Regions from separate parts of the Streptomyces sp. TLI_185 genome, predicted to be linked through region 2. Evidence: riboswitches for the same ligand, from Rfam matches in the RefSeq annotation. Region 2 holds a riboswitch; the other holds the start of a gene.
What was found. A riboswitch is a leader RNA that binds a small molecule or an ion and turns the genes downstream of it on or off. The one in region 2 is predicted to bind ZMP and ZTP.
Positions count from the first base shown of each region.

Region 1: it holds a riboswitch for ZMP and ZTP, as region 2 does, so the genes downstream of both, EDD92_RS29010 (glycine hydroxymethyltransferase) here and EDD92_RS45320 (bifunctional 5,10-methylenetetrahydrofolate dehydrogenase/5,10-methenyltetrahydrofolate cyclohydrolase) in region 2, are expected to answer to the same signal.

Region 1 covers NZ_RKRB01000001.1:6,265,995-6,274,883, reverse strand. The annotation lists gene EDD92_RS29025 (RNA polymerase sigma factor) at 1-548, shown strand, start outside; gene EDD92_RS29020 (hypothetical protein) at 535-1,497, shown strand; gene EDD92_RS29015 (hypothetical protein) at 1,699-2,337, shown strand; gene EDD92_RS29010 (glycine hydroxymethyltransferase) at 2,393-3,844, opposite strand; ZMP/ZTP riboswitch at 3,888-3,977, opposite strand; gene rocD (ornithine--oxo-acid transaminase) at 4,081-5,286, shown strand; gene EDD92_RS29000 (AraC family transcriptional regulator) at 5,420-6,469, shown strand; gene EDD92_RS28995 (hypothetical protein) at 6,694-7,536, shown strand; partial or broken gene EDD92_RS28990 (FAD-dependent monooxygenase) at 7,796-8,362, shown strand; gene EDD92_RS28985 (aminotransferase class IV) at 8,415-8,889, shown strand, end outside.
Region 2 covers NZ_RKRB01000001.1:9,865,693-9,874,581, reverse strand. The annotation lists gene EDD92_RS45350 (IucA/IucC family protein) at 1-1,300, shown strand, start outside; gene EDD92_RS45345 (MFS transporter) at 1,297-2,499, shown strand; gene EDD92_RS45340 (IucA/IucC family siderophore biosynthesis protein) at 2,499-4,271, shown strand; gene EDD92_RS45335 (type III PLP-dependent enzyme) at 4,268-5,515, shown strand; gene EDD92_RS45330 (hypothetical protein) at 5,613-5,906, opposite strand; gene EDD92_RS45325 (nuclear transport factor 2 family protein) at 6,079-6,444, shown strand; ZMP/ZTP riboswitch at 6,689-6,772, shown strand; gene EDD92_RS45320 (bifunctional 5,10-methylenetetrahydrofolate dehydrogenase/5,10-methenyltetrahydrofolate cyclohydrolase) at 6,795-7,643, shown strand; gene EDD92_RS45315 (CU044_5270 family protein) at 7,644-8,618, opposite strand; gene EDD92_RS45310 (RNA polymerase sigma factor) at 8,611-8,889, opposite strand, start outside.

The sequences.
Region 1 (8,889 bases), 3.6 Mb from region 2:
TACGCGCCGGGGAGCCGGAGGCGTATGCGGAGCTGGTGCGGGCCCATACGGGCATCGCGCTCAGGGCGGCCGCGGCGCTCGGGGCGGGTGCGGACGCGGAGGACGTGGTGCAGCAGGCCTTCGTCAAGGCGTACTGCGCGCTGGGCAGGTTCCGGGACGGTGCCGCCTTCAAGCCGTGGCTGCTGTCGATCGTCGCCAATGAGACGAGGAACACAGTGCGCACGGCGGCGCGGCAGCGCACGCTCGCCGGCCGGGAGGCGGCTTTCGTGGAGGCGGAGCCGCTGATACCGGAATCGGCGGACCCGGCGGTGGCGACGCTGGAGACGGAGCGCCGTGCGGCGCTGCTGTCCGCCCTGGAGAAGCTGAGCGAGGAGCACCGCCTGGTCGTCACCTACCGCTATCTCCTGGAGATGGACGAGTCCGAGACGGCCCAGGCGCTGGGCTGGCCTCGCGGGACGGTCAAGTCCCGCCTGAACCGCGCTCTGCGCAAGCTGGGCCGACTGCTGCCGGATTTCAGGCCTCGGGAAGGAGGTGATGAGCGTGAGTGAGGGACGGGGTGCGTACGACGGTGAGGGCGGCCGTGGTCCGGGGCCGGGCGGGCGTGACCATGGGAGAGGGCGCGAGGACGGCCCTTCCCGGCTGCCGGAGGAGTTGCGGGCGCTGGGCCGGTCACTGGATGCGCCCGGGAGCGACGGCACCGACGGTTCCCTCGGCGCCGAGACGATGGTCGAGCGAGTACTGGGGCAGATACTGGCCGAGCATGTGCCGGTCCCGGTGGCCGAGCCCCGGGGCGGCCGTGAGCGGCTGCGCGTGGTCCGGCGCTGGACCCGGCTGCGGTGGCGCTCGCTGGCCACCGTCCTGTGCGGTCTGCTGACGGTTCTCGTGCTCACGCCTCCGGTGCGGGCCGCGGTCTTCGACTGGTTCGGCTTCGGCGGGGTGGAGGTGCGGTACGACCCGTCGGCGGTGCCCTCGCCGGGCCTCTCGGTGCCGGGCTGCGGCACTTCGGTGTCGCTCGGACAGGCCGGGCACCGGGCGGGTTTCGAGCCGCTGGTGCCCGACGCGCTCGGCGTGCCGGACACGGTGGCGGTGACGAGCGAGCCGCGCGGGCGGTTCCTGGTGAGCCTGTGCTGGCAGGAGGGCGGGCGCACGGTCCGGCTGGACGAGTTCCGTGCCCGGCTGGATCCCGCCTTCACCAAGACCGTCCGCGAGCCGCCGGAGTGGATCGAGCTCGGCCCGAAGCCCTCGACCGACGGCGTGCAGGAGTACGCCCTGTGGTTTCCCCGCCCGCACCTCCTGAGCTTCTGGCTGGTGGACGCGGACGGGAACCGCTTCACCCGCAGGGAGCGGACCGCCGGGCCGACGCTGCTGTGGACCCACCGCCGGGCCGGAGAGGGCGATGTGACGCTGCGGCTTGAGGGGGTGGCGTCCAGGACGCGTGCCGCGGAGATCGCAAGGTCCCTGGAGAAGCCGGTCGAGAGCAACGATTCCTCGAGATAGTGCGCTGAATTAGGAAATAGTGCACTGAGGCAGGAACCTCGCCGGGGCGAGCGGTGTACCAGAAGTGACACGCGGCTCGCGAGCGGGCCGGACGGGGTTACTGGTTGGGGGGACGGGATGCGCAGATGGAGGGGCAGGCTTCGCGAACCGGCGGCGCTGATAGGGGCGTTCGCATCGGCGGCGGCAATGGCCCTGTGCGGAATGCAGGCGACCCCCGCGGCAGCGGAGACACCCACGCTGACGCAGGGCCGGGACGTCCCGGATCTGGCCCTGGTGATGGTGGGCAGCTCGGGGCGGACGAAGGCGGTGCGCTCCGGCGAGCGGGACTTCACCCGCCTGTGGCAGCTGCTGCTGCCGATGGACTCGGGCACGGAGCGGGTGCCGGAAGCCTGGGAGGAAGGCCGGTATCCGCCGGTTCGGCTCACCGTGATCTGGGGTCTGACGGGGATCGGTGGCTGGCCTCTGACGAACGGGCCTCCGGACGGTGACGTGGCCATCGAACGACAGGACCAGCTGCTGGTGGCGGCGGACGGCACACCGTGGGTGCGCTCGGATCCGGCACCTGAGGTGGAGGACGACGACATCCGCTGGCACCGGGCACCGCGCTCCGTCTTCGACCGGCTGCACCGGCAGGGACTGCTCGGCATGTCCTGGAAGGAGGCCTTCGCTGACGGCGAGGCGTCCGGTGGGCATGCATCCGGCTCCCGGTGGGCGGTGCCGGGGGTGGCCGTGGGCCTGGTGGTCGGCGCCGGAGGCACGCTGCTGATACGCCGCGCGGCGGCCCGGCAGGGTGCCGGACCGCCGCGGGAGGAGCCACGACAGGAGCTCATCGATCTCTGAGCATCACCGATCTCCGAACGTCGTCGATCTTTGAGAACTCAAGAGAGTGCGGGGTTCAGCCCAGGTCGATCTCCGGGTACAGCGGGAAGCCGGCCACGAGGTCGGTGGCGCGGCGCGAGATCTCGTCCGCGATCTTCGGGTCGAGGACGTGCTGGGCCTTGGAAGGGGCGCCCGACTTGGTGGTGCCCGGCTCGGTGGTGGTGAGGACGCGGTCGATGAGGCCCGCGACCTCGTCCATCTCGGCGGTGCCCAGGCCACGTGTGGTCAGCGCGGGGGTGCCGATGCGGATGCCGGAGGTGTACCAGGCGCCGTTGGGGTCGGCGGGGATGGCGTTGCGGTTCGTGACGATGCCCGAGTCGAGCAGGGCCGCCTCGGCCTGGCGGCCGCTGAGTCCGTAGGAGGTGGCCACGTCGATGAGGTTGAGGTGGTTGTCGGTACCGCCGGTGACGAGGGTGGCGCCCCGGCGCATCAGGCCCTCCGCCAGCGCACGCGAGTTGTCGACGATGCGCTGGGCGTAGTCCTGGAAGGAGGGCTGACGCGCCTCGGCGAAGGCGACGGCCTTGGCGGCCATGACGTGCGGGAGCGGGCCACCGAGGACCATCGGGCAGCCTCGGTCGACCTGGTCCTTGAGGGAGTCGTCGCACAGGACCATGCCGCCGCGCGGGCCGCGCAGCGACTTGTGGGTGGTGGTGGTGACGATCTGGGCGTGCGGGACCGGGTCGAAGTCGCCGGTCAGCACCTTGCCCGCGACCAGACCGGCGAAGTGCGCCATGTCCACCATCAGGGTCGCGCCGACCTCGTCGGCGATCTCACGCATGATGCGGAAGTTCACGAGACGGGGGTAGGCGGAGTAGCCGGCGACGATGATCAGCGGCTTGAACGCGCGGGCGGAGACGCGCAGGGCTTCGTAGTCGATGAGGCCGGTGGCGGGGTCGGTGCCGTAGGAGCGCTGGTCGAACATCTTGCCGGAGATGTTCGGGCGGAAGCCGTGGGTGAGGTGACCGCCGGCGTCCAGGGACATGCCGAGCATGCGCTGGTTGCCGAAGGCCTGACGGAGTTCGGCCCAGTCGGCGTCGGTGAGGTCGTTGACCTGGCGGACGCCGGCCTTCTCCAGCGCGGGGACCTCGACGCGCTGGGCGAGGACCGACCAGAAGGCGACGAGGTTGGCGTCGATGCCGGAGTGCGGCTGGACGTAGGCGTGGCGGGCGCCGAAGAGCTCCTTGGCATGCTCGGCGGCGAGGGACTCGACGGTGTCGACGTTGCGGCAGCCGGCGTAGAAGCGGCGGCCGATGGTGCCCTCGGCGTACTTGTCGCTGAACCAGTTGCCCATCGCGAGGAGGGTGGCCGGGGAGGCGTAGTTCTCGGAGGCGATCAGCTTGAGCATCTCGCGCTGGTCGTGGACCTCCTGGCCGATGGCATCGGCGACGCGCGGCTCGACGGCGCGGATCACGTCGAGGGCGGCACGGAAGGCGGTGGACTCGGTGGAGAGGGGCTGCTGCTCTGACATGTCGTCGGCCTCCGGGTGGCGTGGCTCGAAGCGTTCACGGTTCACGGTCGGCCCAGGCGCACGGCACTCGCTCACTCCCAGGCCGCTCCCCGATGGTCGTTCCCATCCCAGCGCGCCAGTCACGGCCCGCACGTCAGCCTACCGGGCGCGCCGGAACGCAGAGGTCCCGCGTCCACCATGCGGGCGAGGATAAGAAGGGGGCACCCTCACAGCATCTGGCACCTTCGGGAGATTCCGTGACCGCTACGGAGACGCTCATCGCCGCCGCCGACGCGCACAGCGCGCACAACTACGACCCCCTGCCCGTGGTCGTCGCCACCGCGGACGGGGCGTGGATGACGGATGTGGAGGGGAGGCGGTATCTGGACCTGCTGGCCGGTTACTCGGCGCTCAACTTCGGCCATCGCAACAGGCGGCTGGTGGAGGCGGCGAAGGCGCAGCTGGAGCGGGTGACGCTGACGTCGAGGGCGTTTCATCACGACCGGTTCGCGGCCTTCTGCTCCGAGCTCGCCGACCTGTGCGGGATGGAGCTGGTGCTGCCGATGAACACCGGCGCGGAAGCGGTCGAGACGGCAGTGAAGACGGCCCGGAAGTGGGGCTACCGGATCAAGGGCGTGCCCGCGGAGATGGCGAAGATCGTGGTCGCGGGCAACAACTTCCACGGCCGGACGACGACCCTCGTCAGCTTCTCCACCGACCCGGAGGCACGGGCGGACTTCGGTCCGTACACGCCGGGCTTCGAGATCGTGCCGTACGGGGACCTGACGGCGATGCGGTCGGCGGTCACGGAGAACACGGTGGCCGTGCTGCTGGAGCCGATCCAGGGCGAGGCGGGGGTACTGGTGCCGCCGACCGGTTATCTGCCGGCGGTGCGCGAGCTGACGCGTGAGCGGAACGTGCTGTTCGTGGCGGACGAGATCCAGTCCGGGCTGGGGCGCACCGGCAAGACCTTCGCGTGCGAGCACGAGGGTGTGGTGCCGGATGTGTATGTGCTCGGCAAGGCGCTGGGCGGCGGGATCGTGCCGGTGTCGGCGGTGGTGTCGTCGGCCGATGTGCTCGGAGTGTTCCGGCCCGGTGAGCACGGTTCGACGTTCGGTGGGAATCCACTGGCCTGTGCGGTGGCGCTGGAGGTGATCGCGATGCTGCGGACGGGCGAGTTCCAGGCGCGGTCCGCGGAGCTGGGGAGTCATCTGCACCGGGAACTGGGGGCGTTGACGGGCACGGGGCGGGTGAAGGCGGTGCGCGGGCGGGGGCTGTGGGCGGGCGTCGACATCGCGCCGCAGTACGGCACGGGGCGGGAGGTGTCCGAGAAGCTGATGGAGCGAGGGGTGCTGGTGAAGGACACGCACGGGCCGACGGTGCGGATCGCACCGCCGTTGGTGATCGGGAAGGAGGACCTGGACTGGGGGCTCGCGCAGTTGCGGGCCGTGCTCGGGATCTGAGCCGCTCGGCGGGGGCCCGGCGTGCTGCCGTGCGGCGTCTGTTTCGGCCTCCGGGACCTTCGGCCCTCGACGCAGGGCCGCGGAGGTCGGGAGACTCGGGCGGTACGGGCGCATAAGACACGTGGCGAGAGGCATGTCCGTCATGGGCGAAGGCGGGTCGGAGACCGTGCCGGCGGGTGCGGGGCGGGGGCTGCTCTTTCAGGGTCGTGACGTCGAGGAGTTGCACACGCTGGTGAGCGAGCGGTTCGCGCCGCACCGGCTGACAGTGCTGGACGACCATCCGGTCGACGGACGGTTCCGGTGTGTGCACGAAGGGGCCGTGGCGCTGTACGAGTTGGGGTACGGGGCGGAGGTCGACGTCACGCCGGGTGAGTTGCCGGAGTTCTACAACATCCATGTGCCGCTTGCCGGGGACGGCGTCGTCACCGCGGACGGGGCCGCCCTGGCGTCCGTGCTCAGCATCGTCAATCCGGGGCAGCGGCTGTCGATGCGGTGGAGCGGGGAGACACTGAATCAGGTGCTGATCATTCCCCGGCAGACCGTCGACCGGGCGCTCGCCGTGCGGCTGGGTGAACTGCCGTCCGTGCCGCTGCACTTCGCGCCGGTGCTGGATGCGCGGGTGGGGGCGGTCCGGGCGTGGTTGCGGGTGGTGCGGGCGTTCGCGGAGTTCGCCGACTCGGAGCTGGCGGTGCGATCGCCGCTGGCGGTGGGGCACTTCGAGCAGTTGCTGGTGGACGGTCTGCTGGACGCACAGCCGCACATGCTCAGCGAGGCGGTGGCGGGGCGCGGGCCCGCGGTGCTGCCCCATGCGGTGCGGCGGGCCGCGGACTTCTGTGCCGAGCATGCCCACGAGCCCATCTCCGTGGCCGACATGGCGGTGGCGGCTCGGGTGAGTCTGCGGAGCCTGCGGGAGGGATTCCGGGCCCATCTGGCCATGACTCCACTGGCGTATCTGTGGCGCGTACGGCTGGATCTGGCCCGGCGCGATCTGCTCGCCATCGCCGACGGGCAAGCGCTGGGGACGGTCACCGATGTGGCACTGCGCTGGGGGTTCGCGCATCTGGGGCGGTTCACCGGCCACTATCGGCAGACGTACGGGGAGACGCCGTCACAGACGTTGCGGGGCACTCGGGCCGTCCGTGGGCCCGGCGCTATCCACAAAACGGTCGCGTTTCCGCCGTAACCGGATAGCCGGTCGAGGGGCGTCGGGGCGATGGTGGAAATCTGCCGCCCGGGTCGTGGACGGTGGTTCGGGGGAGCCGAGCCGGGCGGCAGCAGAGGCAGGGACAACGCCCCTCGCACTATGCACCCTGCGCAGGTGTGTAAAGCCAGAGATCGGTGAGAGCGGACGCCGGGGCATCACCGCTTCCTGCACCTCTCCCCTACAGTCACTTTGTGATCTTTGGGATGGTGTGCGCGCTGGGCGCGGCGGTCTGCTTCGGTACCGCGACGGTATTGCAGGCGGTCGCCGCGCGGTCGGCCGGTACGGGTGGGGGCGGGGAGGCGGCGCTGCTGCTGCGGACCCTGCGGCAGTGGCGGTATCTGGCCGGGCTGGCGCTGGACGGGCTGGGGTTCCTGTTCCAGATCGCCGCCCTGCGGTCGATCCCGATCTACGCGGTCGCTGCGGCGCTCGCGTCCAGCCTGGCGGTGACCGGGGTGGTCGCGGCGCGGCTGCTGCAGGTGCGGCTGAGCGGGACGGAGTGGGGTGCCGTCGGAGTGGTGTGCGCGGGGCTCGCCATGCTGGGGCTGGCGTCGGGGGCCGAGGGGGATCGCGAGGGTTCGACGGCGCTGAAGTACGCGATGCTCGCGATCTCCGTCGTGGTGTTGCTGCTCGGGCTGTTCGGGGGGCGGTGGTCCGGGCGGGGGCGGGCGCTGGTGCTCGGGCTGGGGGCCGGGTTCGGGTTCGGGGTGGTGGAGGTGTCGGTGCGGCTGATCGATTCGCTCGCGCCGTCGGAGCTGCTCACCAACCCGGCGACGTATGCCCTCGTGATCGGCGGGGGCGCTGCCTTTCTGTTGCTGACGTCGGCGTTGCAGCGTGGCTCGGTGACCACCGCCACCGCCGGGCTGGTGATCGGCGAGACGATCGGGCCGGCGGCGGTGGGTGTGGTGTGGCTCGGGGACCGCACCCGGGAGGGGCTCGCCTGGCTTGCTGTGCTGGGGTTCCTGATCGCTGTCGCGGGGGCGCTGGCGCTGGCCCGTTTCGGGGAGGCGCCGGCGACGGACGCCCCGACGACGGAAGCGGCGGCGTGAGCGAATGTCCGGCCGGCTGCTTATTCGCTGGTAAAGCGGATGCGCGGTCATTTCTTTCCGCACGGAATCAAGGCGCCCGAAAGGCCGCCAAAGGGGCACGATCCAGACAGCTCCGGACAGTCGAAAAAGCTTCGTTGAATATTTAACGTGCTGTGGAGTTCTTGCGTACTGGGTGGCGTGACCAGTAATCCCGTCACCGTCACCATGGCCTATCACGTGGTACCGGGCCGCGAGCCCGAGTTCCACTCGTGGGGGTGCCGGCGTCGGCGGTCGCAGTGTGATGCGGGTGCCGTTCACCGGCGGCTTCCAGGTCGACCTGCAGTGCCGGGACGACGACGCGCAGGAGGACTTCGGGACCCGGGAGGCCGTACGGCGGTGGCTGCCGGCGGTCGTGGGCGACGGGTACGCCGAGCGTCTGCTGTGGGTGTCGACGTACCGTTTCCTGCGCATGGTGGCGGCCTCGTTCACCGATCCGCACCGGCGGGTGCTGCTGGTCGGGGAGGCGGCGCATCTGTTCCCGCCGTTCGGGGCCCGGGGCATGAACAGCGGAATCGCTGACGCGGCGGCGGCCGCGGAGGCGATCGCGGAAGGAACGGCCGGGGCGGTCGCCGAGTTCGCCGCGGTGCGGCGCGCGGCGGGCCTGTTCAACAGCACGGCCGCCGGAACGGCACGCGACCATCTGCGGCCGCGGCGCCGGACGATACGGCTGAGGCAGCGCGCGGCGGCGGCGCTTGCGCCGGTCCTGCCCTCCTGTGGATCGTGGCTGGAGCACGCGCCGTACGGTCCCCGGGGCGGGGCGCCGACGGTGGCGGGCGGAAAGTACTGAGCACTTCGGCAGGAGCGGCCGTGGCGGAACCGGCGGCGGGAAAGGTGCGGTCATGACACAACCGGCAGTGGCGGAGGAAGGCCTGTGGGGATGGTCGCCGGCCGCCGGGCTGCGGCCCGTCGAGGAGGCGGGGACCGGTGGGCCGCTGCTCGTCGCGGACTCCTGGCTGGTGCGGGACGGCAGGGTGCGCGGCCTGGACCGGCACCGGGAGCGCTTCGTACGGTCCTGCGGCGAGTGCTCAGGGCCGCCGTCGTACCGGCTGCTGGAGTTCTGGGAGGCCATGACGGACGCGCTGCCGCGCAGCGGCGAGTGGTTCCCGCGGGTCGAACTCACGCCCCGTCATGTGCGGCTGCGGCTGCGGCACGCGCCGCCGCTCGGTGCGGACGTAAGGCTATGGGCGGCGGGTCAGTCCGATCCGCGGACCGTCCCCCGCCGCAAGGGGCCGGACCTGGACACTCTGGCCCGTGTCCGCGGTCGGGCCGCCATGGAGGGCGCGGACGAGGCGGTGCTCGTCGCGCCCTCCGGCG
Region 2 (8,889 bases):
CCGGTACGGGCACGATCCGGCCCGGTGGACGGGTCCGGCGTACGACACCCTTGCGGCCCGCCTCGACCACCCCGTCTACCCGACCGCCCGCGGCCGCTCCGGCCTGTCGCAGGCGCAACTGCGGGCGTACGCACCGGAGTTCCACCCCCGTTTTGCACTGCGCTGGCTCGCCGTGCCACGTGAGACGGTGACCCTGAACGGGTCGCTTCCCGAGCTGTGGCCCTCGCCCGCGCGACTCGGTCTGCCCGAGGTGGAGCAGACCCATGTGACGCTGCCCGTCCACCCCTTGACCGTGGGCGCGTCACTCGATGAGGCGCTGCGGACCACCGGCCTCGCCGGCCGTGCACTGCTCGCGGAGCAAGCTCACCTCGAAGTCGTGCCGACGCTCTCGATGCGCACGGTTGCGGTGGCCGCGGATCCTTCCCTGCACCTCAAACTCCCCCTGGCCACGGCCACGTTGGGCCTGCGCAACAAGCGCTCCATCAAGCCCGGCACGCTCGTCGACGGCGCGGCGGGGCAGCGGCTTGTCGAGGCGGTGATCGCGCGCGAACCCCGTTTCCGGGACACGATCCTGCATGCCGACGAGACCACGTACGCGCACGCCGGACACGAAATGCTGGCGGTTCTCTGCCGCCGCTTCCCGGCCACTCCCGAAGGGTCCGTCGTCGTTCCGCTGGCCGCGCTCCTCGCCGAGGCGCCCGGCGGGCGGCCCGTCCTCGACCACCTGGCCGACCGCTTCTACGGCGGCGATCCACTGGCCCTGCTGGACGCCTGCCTGTCGTTGCTGTTCGACTGGCAGACCACCCTGTTCGGCTACGGCATCGCGCTGGAGTCGCACCAGCAGAACGTCTCGCTGGTGCTGGGGCCGGGCAGTCTGCGGTTGCTGTTCAAGGACAACGACGGGCCCCGCATCAACGCCTCGCGGCTGTCGGCCGTACTGCCCGGGCCCTGGGGCTTCGACGACCCGCGGACCTTCACCGCCGGGGACGGTCCGGTCGCCGACGTGTTCGCCACCATCACGGTCCATCTGTGCGCGGGGGCCTACGCATTCGGTCTCGCCCGGCACCGGGACGCACTGCTGGCGCTCGTGCGCGAACGGCTCGCGGAGGCCGTCGACCGGCTCGGCGGTGACGCGGGCGCGGTCCTGCGGGCGCATGTCCTCGATGCGCCACGGCTACCGGTCAAGGCCATGGTCACGGCCGGCACGCTGCTGAGCAAGGAGCGCTCGGGTGCCGCGGACGTCAACAAGCACTACACGGACGGCCCCAACTACCTGCTGTCCGACGGGGGTTCCGCATGAGCGCCGAGACCCTGCGGATGCCGGGTACGGCGTTCACCCGCGGGCATGTGCATGCGGTCGCCGGCTGCTACTTCGTGGCGTCCTTCGCGGCGCTCGGGCTGCCGCCGTATCTCACCGAGATCCTCCCGGGGTTGGGGGATCGCCACGCCCGCTGGGCAGGGGTGCTGTACGTCGTGCCGACCGTGTTCGGTGCGCTGGGCGCGCCGCTGTGGGGACGGCTCGCCGACCGCTACGGCCGTAAACGACTCCTGCTGCGCGCCCAGTTGGGCCTGGCCGTGGCCTTCCTTCTCGCGGGCTGGGCGGACTCCCTGGCCACGTTCACCGTGGCGCTGGTGCTGCAGGGCATCCTGGGCGGCACGTTCGCCGCGTCCAACGGGTACCTGGGCGCCGCCCTTGAGGGGCCGGCCCTGTCCAAGGCGCTCACCTTGATGCAGGGCAGCGCGCGGGCCGCGCTGGTCGTGGCCCCGATCGTGGTCGGCTCGCTGTCGGGCTGGCTGTCCCCGCACCGCCAGTACGCCCTGCTCGCCGTACTGCCGCTGGGCGCTGCCCTGTTGCTCGCCGCGCTGCCCGAACCGGAGCCTGCCGCACAGGAGTCGGCGAACGCCCCCAAGACGACTTGCGCGGCCGAGCCGCCGCTGGTCTCCCTCAAGGCCCTGTACGCCTTGGAGTTCGCCTTCGTCTTCTCCACCGTCATCTCCTTCCCGTACCTCATCGCTCTCGTCGACGATCGTCTCCCGGGCACCTCACCGACCCTGTCCGGCGTGCTGTTCGCCCTCCCCCACCTGTGCTACCTGGTGTCGGCGCTGGCCGTGCACTCCGCCTTCCACAGCCGCCCCCGCACCGGGCTCGCGCTCGGCTTCGCCTTCATCGCGCTCGGGCTCGCCGGGCACGGGATCGCCGGCTCCCTGCCGACGCTGATCGCCGTACGGCTGCTGCTGGGCGCGGGCCTCACGCTCGGCCTGGTGTGTCTGTCGGTGCTGGCCGCCGACTGCGCCAAGGGCCGGGCGCCGGGCGGGATGTTCGGCTCGCTGGAGTTCTTCTCCAAGGCCGGCGCGGTCGCCGCAGGAGTGGCCGCGGCGGCGGGCAGCGCCCGCTTCGGCCCGGCCGCACCGGTGCTGACCGGCAGCGCGGCCGCCGCCGTCACCGTACTGGCCACTTTCCTCCCCCCGCTGACCCCCCGCACCCGCAGGAGCCGCTGATGCCCTCGCTGATCCGTCCGCAGACCTCGTCCGGGGGGACCGCCATCTCGCTTTGCCCGCCCGGGAGTACCGCAGCGCCCGCCGAGCTTCCCTCCGCCGACGACGCGGTGGCCCACACGCTCCTCAACTGCCTGCTGCGCGAGGTGTCGGGCCCCGAGCACCAGTCGGTCGTCGCCGACGGCCGGCTGCTGCTGCGGCTGCCCCGCCGCGGAGTGCTGCTGCGGGTCGCGCTGCGCCGCACCTCCCTGCTGGGCGCGCACCGGTTCAGCGGCCCCGTGAGCGAACAGGGCGAGGACGGCTGGTCGGAGGTGGACTGGCGGCGCCTGGCCGAGTACACGCACGACGAGCTGTCGCTGCGCACGGGCGTGCGCAACGAGGAGTTCCTGGAGCAGATCGCCTCCAGCCACGACGCCATCACCACCGCACTCGCCGCCACGCGTCCCGCCCGCCTCCCGGACGACCGGCTCTCCGCCTACCTGGCCTCCGAGCAGTCGCTGCTGTTCGGACACCGCTTCCACCCCACGCCCAAGGCCCGCACCGGCGACCCGCGCGCCTGGTCCGCGTACGCTCCCGAGGTCGGTGCCTCCTTCCCGCTGCGGCACCTCGCCGTCCGCGCCCACCTGATCGCCGAGGAGTCGGCGGACCCGTCGGCGACCGCCCCGCTGGACGGACTGCGCACGGACGTACCGGAGGGCTACCGGCTGCTGCCCGCCCACCCCTGGCAGTACGAGACGCTCAAGGCCCACCCGGCCCTGCGCGCCGCCCTCGACCGCGGCGACATCCTCGACCTGGGCCCCGGCGGGCAGCCCTTCACGGCCACCGCCTCGGTGCGCACCCTGTACGACGGGGAGACCTTCCTCAAGTTCAGCCTGAACGTCCGCATCACCAACTGCCTGCGCAAGAACAGCAGTTACGAGCTGTCCGGCGCCGTCGCCCTGACCGGCGTGCTGGCCCCGGCACTCGCCGACCTGGCCGACCGCTTCCCCGGCAGCGCCGTGCTGCGTGAGCCGGCCTACCGCACGCTGGCCCTGCCCGGCCCGGACGGCACCCCCGACCGCGACCTGTTCGAGGGGTTCGGCGTCATCGTCCGCGAGGGCCTGCCGCGCCGCCTCGCCCCGGGCACGGTCCCCCTGCTCGCGGCGGCCGTCGCCGACGAGTACCCGACCGGCGCCGCCCACATCTCCCGCCTCCTCGACGGAGCGGACGTCCGCACGACCCTCGCCTGGTGGTCCTCGTATCTCGACCTGCTCGTCCCACCCGTGCTCGCCGCCTACTTCGACCACGGCCTGGTCCTGGAACCCCACCTGCAGAACGTCCTGGTGTGCGTCGACGGCGACGGCATGCCCGCCCAGGTCCTCTTCCGCGACCTGGAGGGCACCAAGCTGGTCCCCGACCATCACGCCGACACGTTGGCCTCGCTGCCGCCCGACGTCGCGGGCCCCATGACGTACGACGCGCAGCGCGGCTGGGACAGGGTCGTGTACTGCTTGCTCGTCAACCACATTGCCGAGTTGCTCGCCGCCCTCGCCGACCTGCACCCGCAGGCGGAGGCGGCACTGTGGGCCCGGGTGCGGGCCACGCTCCAGACGTATGCCGACCGCCACGGCTGCCCGCCGAGGCTCGCCGCCCTGCTCGCCGGGGTGCCGCTGCCCGCCAAGGCCAACCTGCTGACCCGCTGGGAACGCAAGGCGGACCGGGACGCCGGCTACGTCCGGCTGCCGTCCCCGCTCGCCGAGGACATCCTGCGCGACACGACCGGGAGCACCCGATGACCGACCCGACGCCCGCGGTCCGCGACCGCGTCCTGTCCCTGGCCTGCGCCGAACTGCCCGCGTACATCTACGACTTGGCGGCCCTGCGTGCCCATGCCGCCGCCGTCCGGGCCGCACTGCCCGAGCGGGTCGAGGTGTACTACGCCGCCAAGGCCAACCCGGAGCCGGAGGTCCTCGGCACGCTCGGCCCGTACGTCGACGGCTACGAGGTCTCCTCGGGCGGTGAACTCGCCCACGTCGCCAAGGCGGTCCCGGACCGGCCGCTCGCCTTCGGCGGTCCCGGCAAGACGCCGGACGAGGTGCGGGCCGCACTGGAGCTCGGCGTCGACCGGTTCCATGTGGAGAGCGAGTACGAGCTGCGCATGCTGGCCGAGCTGGCGCGGACGTGCGCGCCGGGGCGGCGGGTGGCGGTGCTGGTTCGCGTCAATCTTCCGGTCGCGGACGGGGCGCTGGCGGGCAGCTCCCTGGCGATGGGGGGCCGTCCGACCCCGTTCGGCCTGGACCCGGCACAGGCCGTCGACGTCATCCGGGCGCTCGCCGACGGGACGTACCCGCATCTCGAACTGCGAGGCGTGCACGCGCACTTGGCCAGTGGCCTGGAGGCGGCGGAACAGCTGGCGGTGGCCGAATCCGTGGTGTCCTGGGCGACGGGCCTCGGTGTTCCGCTCGCCGAGGTCAACGTCGGCGGCGGCATGACCGTCGACTACACGGACCCGGAGCGCCGCTTCGACTGGTCCGGGTACGGCAGCGGTCTCGCCCGTCTGACCGAGGCACACCCTGAGCTGACTCTGCGCATCGAGCCGGGGCGGGCGCTGACGGCGTACTGCGGCTGGTACGCCACCGAGGTGCTGGACGTGAAGCGCAGTCACGGCGAGGAGTTCGCGGTGGTCCGCGGTGGCACCCACCACCTGCGGACCCCGGCGACGAAGGGGCACGACCAGCCCTGCTCCGTGCTGAAGGTGGATGCCTGGCCGCACCCGTGGCCGCGGTCGGCCGCCGAAGGCGAGCGAAGCGAGATGGGGGTCTCCCCGGACGAGGACTGCGGGAAGGTCACCCTCGCCGGGCAGCTGTGCACACCGAAGGACGTCCTGGCGCGCCGAGTACCCGCGCCGGGGCTCAGGGCCGGCGACCGGGTGGTGTTCTCGCTGGCGGGCGCCTATGCGTGGAACATCTCCCACCACGACTTCCTGATGCACCCCCGGCCGGGTTTCCACTTCCTCAACCCTTCAACCGCAGGGCTGTGATCAGGTCCCCGGCACAGTCACCGGCACAGCGAAAGGGCCGCCCCGAGAGGGGCGGCCCTTTCGCTGTGGGGGGAGGTTTCGATGCGGCGTCGGCGTGTTACAGGGCCCCAGGCAGCCCGCCGGCGGCTCCCATGCGGGCGACCCGGTCCAGCTGCTCGAGGTTGTTGAGGCGGTTCAGGTGCTGCAGCTGCTCGGAGGGGCGCGGCACCTGGGCCCTGCGCTCCGCGGGGATTCCGCTCTGGGCGAGCGAGTCGAGCGTGGAGATCGGGTTGAGCTCGCTCGCGTCCTTGTTCTGGATGGTCGCGTCGGACGCACAGGCAAGCGGCGCGGCAAGGGCGGTGATTCCTGCGGCGAGACCAACGGCAGCGACGATACGTCGTGTTGAGATCATGCTTCCCACAACGGCACCGGGCCTGCGGCGGTCACGGCCGCGCCACGCCACTCACCCATCAGGGGCAGTGCTCCGGCTGCGCTTGCCGAGCCTGCCGCGGCGGAGGAGTCTCGGAGGAGAGGTCCTTCGCGGCCCGCAGCTCCTCGGGTCGCGGCCCTCGAAGGAGGTCATCATGGGCACCACGGCAACTCCCGGCTTCAACGCCGACACCCTGCGCAAGGGGGTCGAAGGACACACTGCGGCGGATCTTCTGTCGCTCTATGCGGACGACGCGCAGATACGCATCGTGGACCGCAACACCCAGCCCAGCCAGCCCAAGGTTCTGCGCGGTCGCCAGGAGATCGGCGCAATGTTCGAGGACATCTACAGCCGTGACATGACGCACAAAATGGACCAGTGCATCGTTCAGGGCGACCATGCCGCCTACAGCCAGTCCTGCCAGTACTCGGACGGGACCCGGGTCCTGGCCGAGTCGATGATCACGCTGCGCGACGGAAAGATCACCGATGAGGTCCTGATCCAGGCATGGGACGAGTAGGAGGCAGAACCGCGAGGGTCCAGGTCACCACCCGGTTGACCTGGACCTTCTCGGCCCGTGCGGCACTGGGACGGGTGCGTCCGGCCCGGCCTCGGACGGGCACGGCACAACAGCTGGCGCTGGTGGCTCTGCTGCGGTCGGTGCTGAGATCGAGACGGTCACGCCCGCTTCGTACTGCGCGAAGACGGCGTGTCCTGCACCGGTGAGAGCGGCTCCTGACCGCCGTGGCGGCTCGGTTACTCTGAGGGCGGGCCGTGACTGGCGCTGAGGTGGAGCACCACCGGGGAGCGGCCACGCGGAGTCGATGCCGTGCGCCTGGGCGATCCGTCAAACCAGCCCAGGAGTGGATCATGTCGCAGGCCCGGCTCATGGATGGCACCTCTCTTGCCCGGCGCATCGTCGACGACACCGCCAAGCGGGCGGCCGACCTCACCCACCGGACCGGAACGGCGCCCTGTCTGGCCACGGTTCTGGTCGGCGAGGACCCCGCCTCCGTCACCTACGTCCGGATGAAGCGGAACCGCTGCCGCAAGGCCGGTATCGAGTCGCGCCAGGTGGAACTTCCCGCCGCCACGACCACCGAGGAACTCGTCGACACCCTGCGCTCGCTGTCGAGCGACCCGGGCGTGCACGGCATTCTGCTGCAGCACCCGATGGGCGAGCACATCGACGAGCGGGCCGCGTTCGAGGCGATCGCGCCCGAGAAGGACGTCGACGGCGTCACCTTCGCGTCCTTCGCGACGATGAGCTTCGGCCTGCCCGGCTTCGTGTCGTGCACGCCGGGCGGGATCATGCGGCTGCTCGACGAGTACGACGTCGAGCCGTCCGGGAAGCGGGCCGTGGTCGTGGGCCGCAGCGCCATCCTCGGCAAGCCGGCCGGCATGCTGCTGCTCGCCCGCGACGCGACGGTGACGTACTGCCACTCCCGTACCCGGGACCTGTCCTCGGTCGTACGGGAGGCGGACATCGTGGTCGCCGCCGTGGGGCGGCCGCGGTTGATCCGGGGCGAGGACCTCAAGCCCGGCGCGGTCGTGATCGACGCCGGCTACAACCCCGGCAACGTCGGTGACGTCGACTTCGACTCCGCCGTGGAGCGGGCCGGTCTGATCACTCCGGTGCCGGGCGGTGTCGGTCCCATGACGATCGCCACGCTGCTGGAGCAGACCGTCGAGGCCGCCGCCCGGCAGCTCGGGGTGTGATCAGCGCATCCAGGCGCTGTACGACTCGACGTCGCCGGCTTTGACGCCGTATTCGTGCTCGGGCTTGGTGAAGACGGTCTCCAGGCCGAGGACGGCACCGGTGGACGGCTGCATGATCAGCATTCGGCGGTAGCCGGCGCCCTCGTACTCGTACGCCTGGCCGCGCCGCCCGAGCCGGTCCGTGACCTGGCCGACCGGCCGCAGTCCCTCGGTGCCCGCGAGGAGCCCGGCCAGCGTCGCGGACTCGCGGGCGCCGAGGGTCCAGTGGTCGAGCAACACCGCGACTGCGTCGAGGAGTTCGGGGGTAGTCAGCCGGGTGTGGGTGTACGCGGCCTCCTGGAGGTAGGCCCGCAGCCGCGCCGGGTCGTTCGGCGGCGGCGACTCGGGCGGCGCGTCGCTCCAGCTGGGCGGATAGGTCTGCCTGCTGATGACGTGGCCGTCCTCGACCAGGTGCGGATCGCCGCCGTCGTCGCGGAGCACCGGCCGGCCGGGGTGTTGCGGGTCGGTCGCCACGACGAGCTCGGTATGACTGCCGTCGGCCTTCCAGCGCACGACGCGCTCCTCCGGGAGCGTCACGGGGGGCTTGGCGTCGCTCATGCCCATGCTCCAGGACTGCACATGCGTACCCTTGCGCAGCTGCGGCGCACTCTCCGCCGTGGCCTGGCGCTGCGCGCGGTCGGCCAGTTCCTGAAGAGGTACGGGGGTGGAGTCGGCCTGGACGACCAGCGGGCGGGGCGCCGCGACCGCGGGGGTGGTGCTCGGGCCGCCGAGCAGCAGCGTCAGCGCGGTCGCGGCGACGACGGCGGTGGCCGCGAGGCTCCAGACAACCCGGGTGCGGCGGCGGCCCTTGGGGCGTTCGTGCAGCAGCCGGTTGAGCCGGCGTTCGGCGTCGTGGTCGAGGGGGCCGTCGCCGTAGTGGGGGCCGTCGACGGGCACCGGGTTGGCGCGACGCAGGAGTTCGAGTTCGTCAGCCATGGCCGTGTTCCTTCGAGGGGGTCGCGTCGGCGGAGGTCGCGGTGGGGCGCGAAGGCCCCATGCGGTCTATCTCGGCTCTCAGCCGGCGCCGGGCGCGGTGCAGCCGCATCGATGCGGCCCTTGTGCCGCAGCCGAGGGCGACGGCGACCTCGTCCACGCCCAGTTCCTCCCATGCCGTCAGGCGCAGCACCTCCTGGTCGGCCTCGGACAGGCGGCCCAGGGCGTCGTGCACCCAGGCGCCCGGGGTGTCCGCGTCGGGGCTCGCCACGAT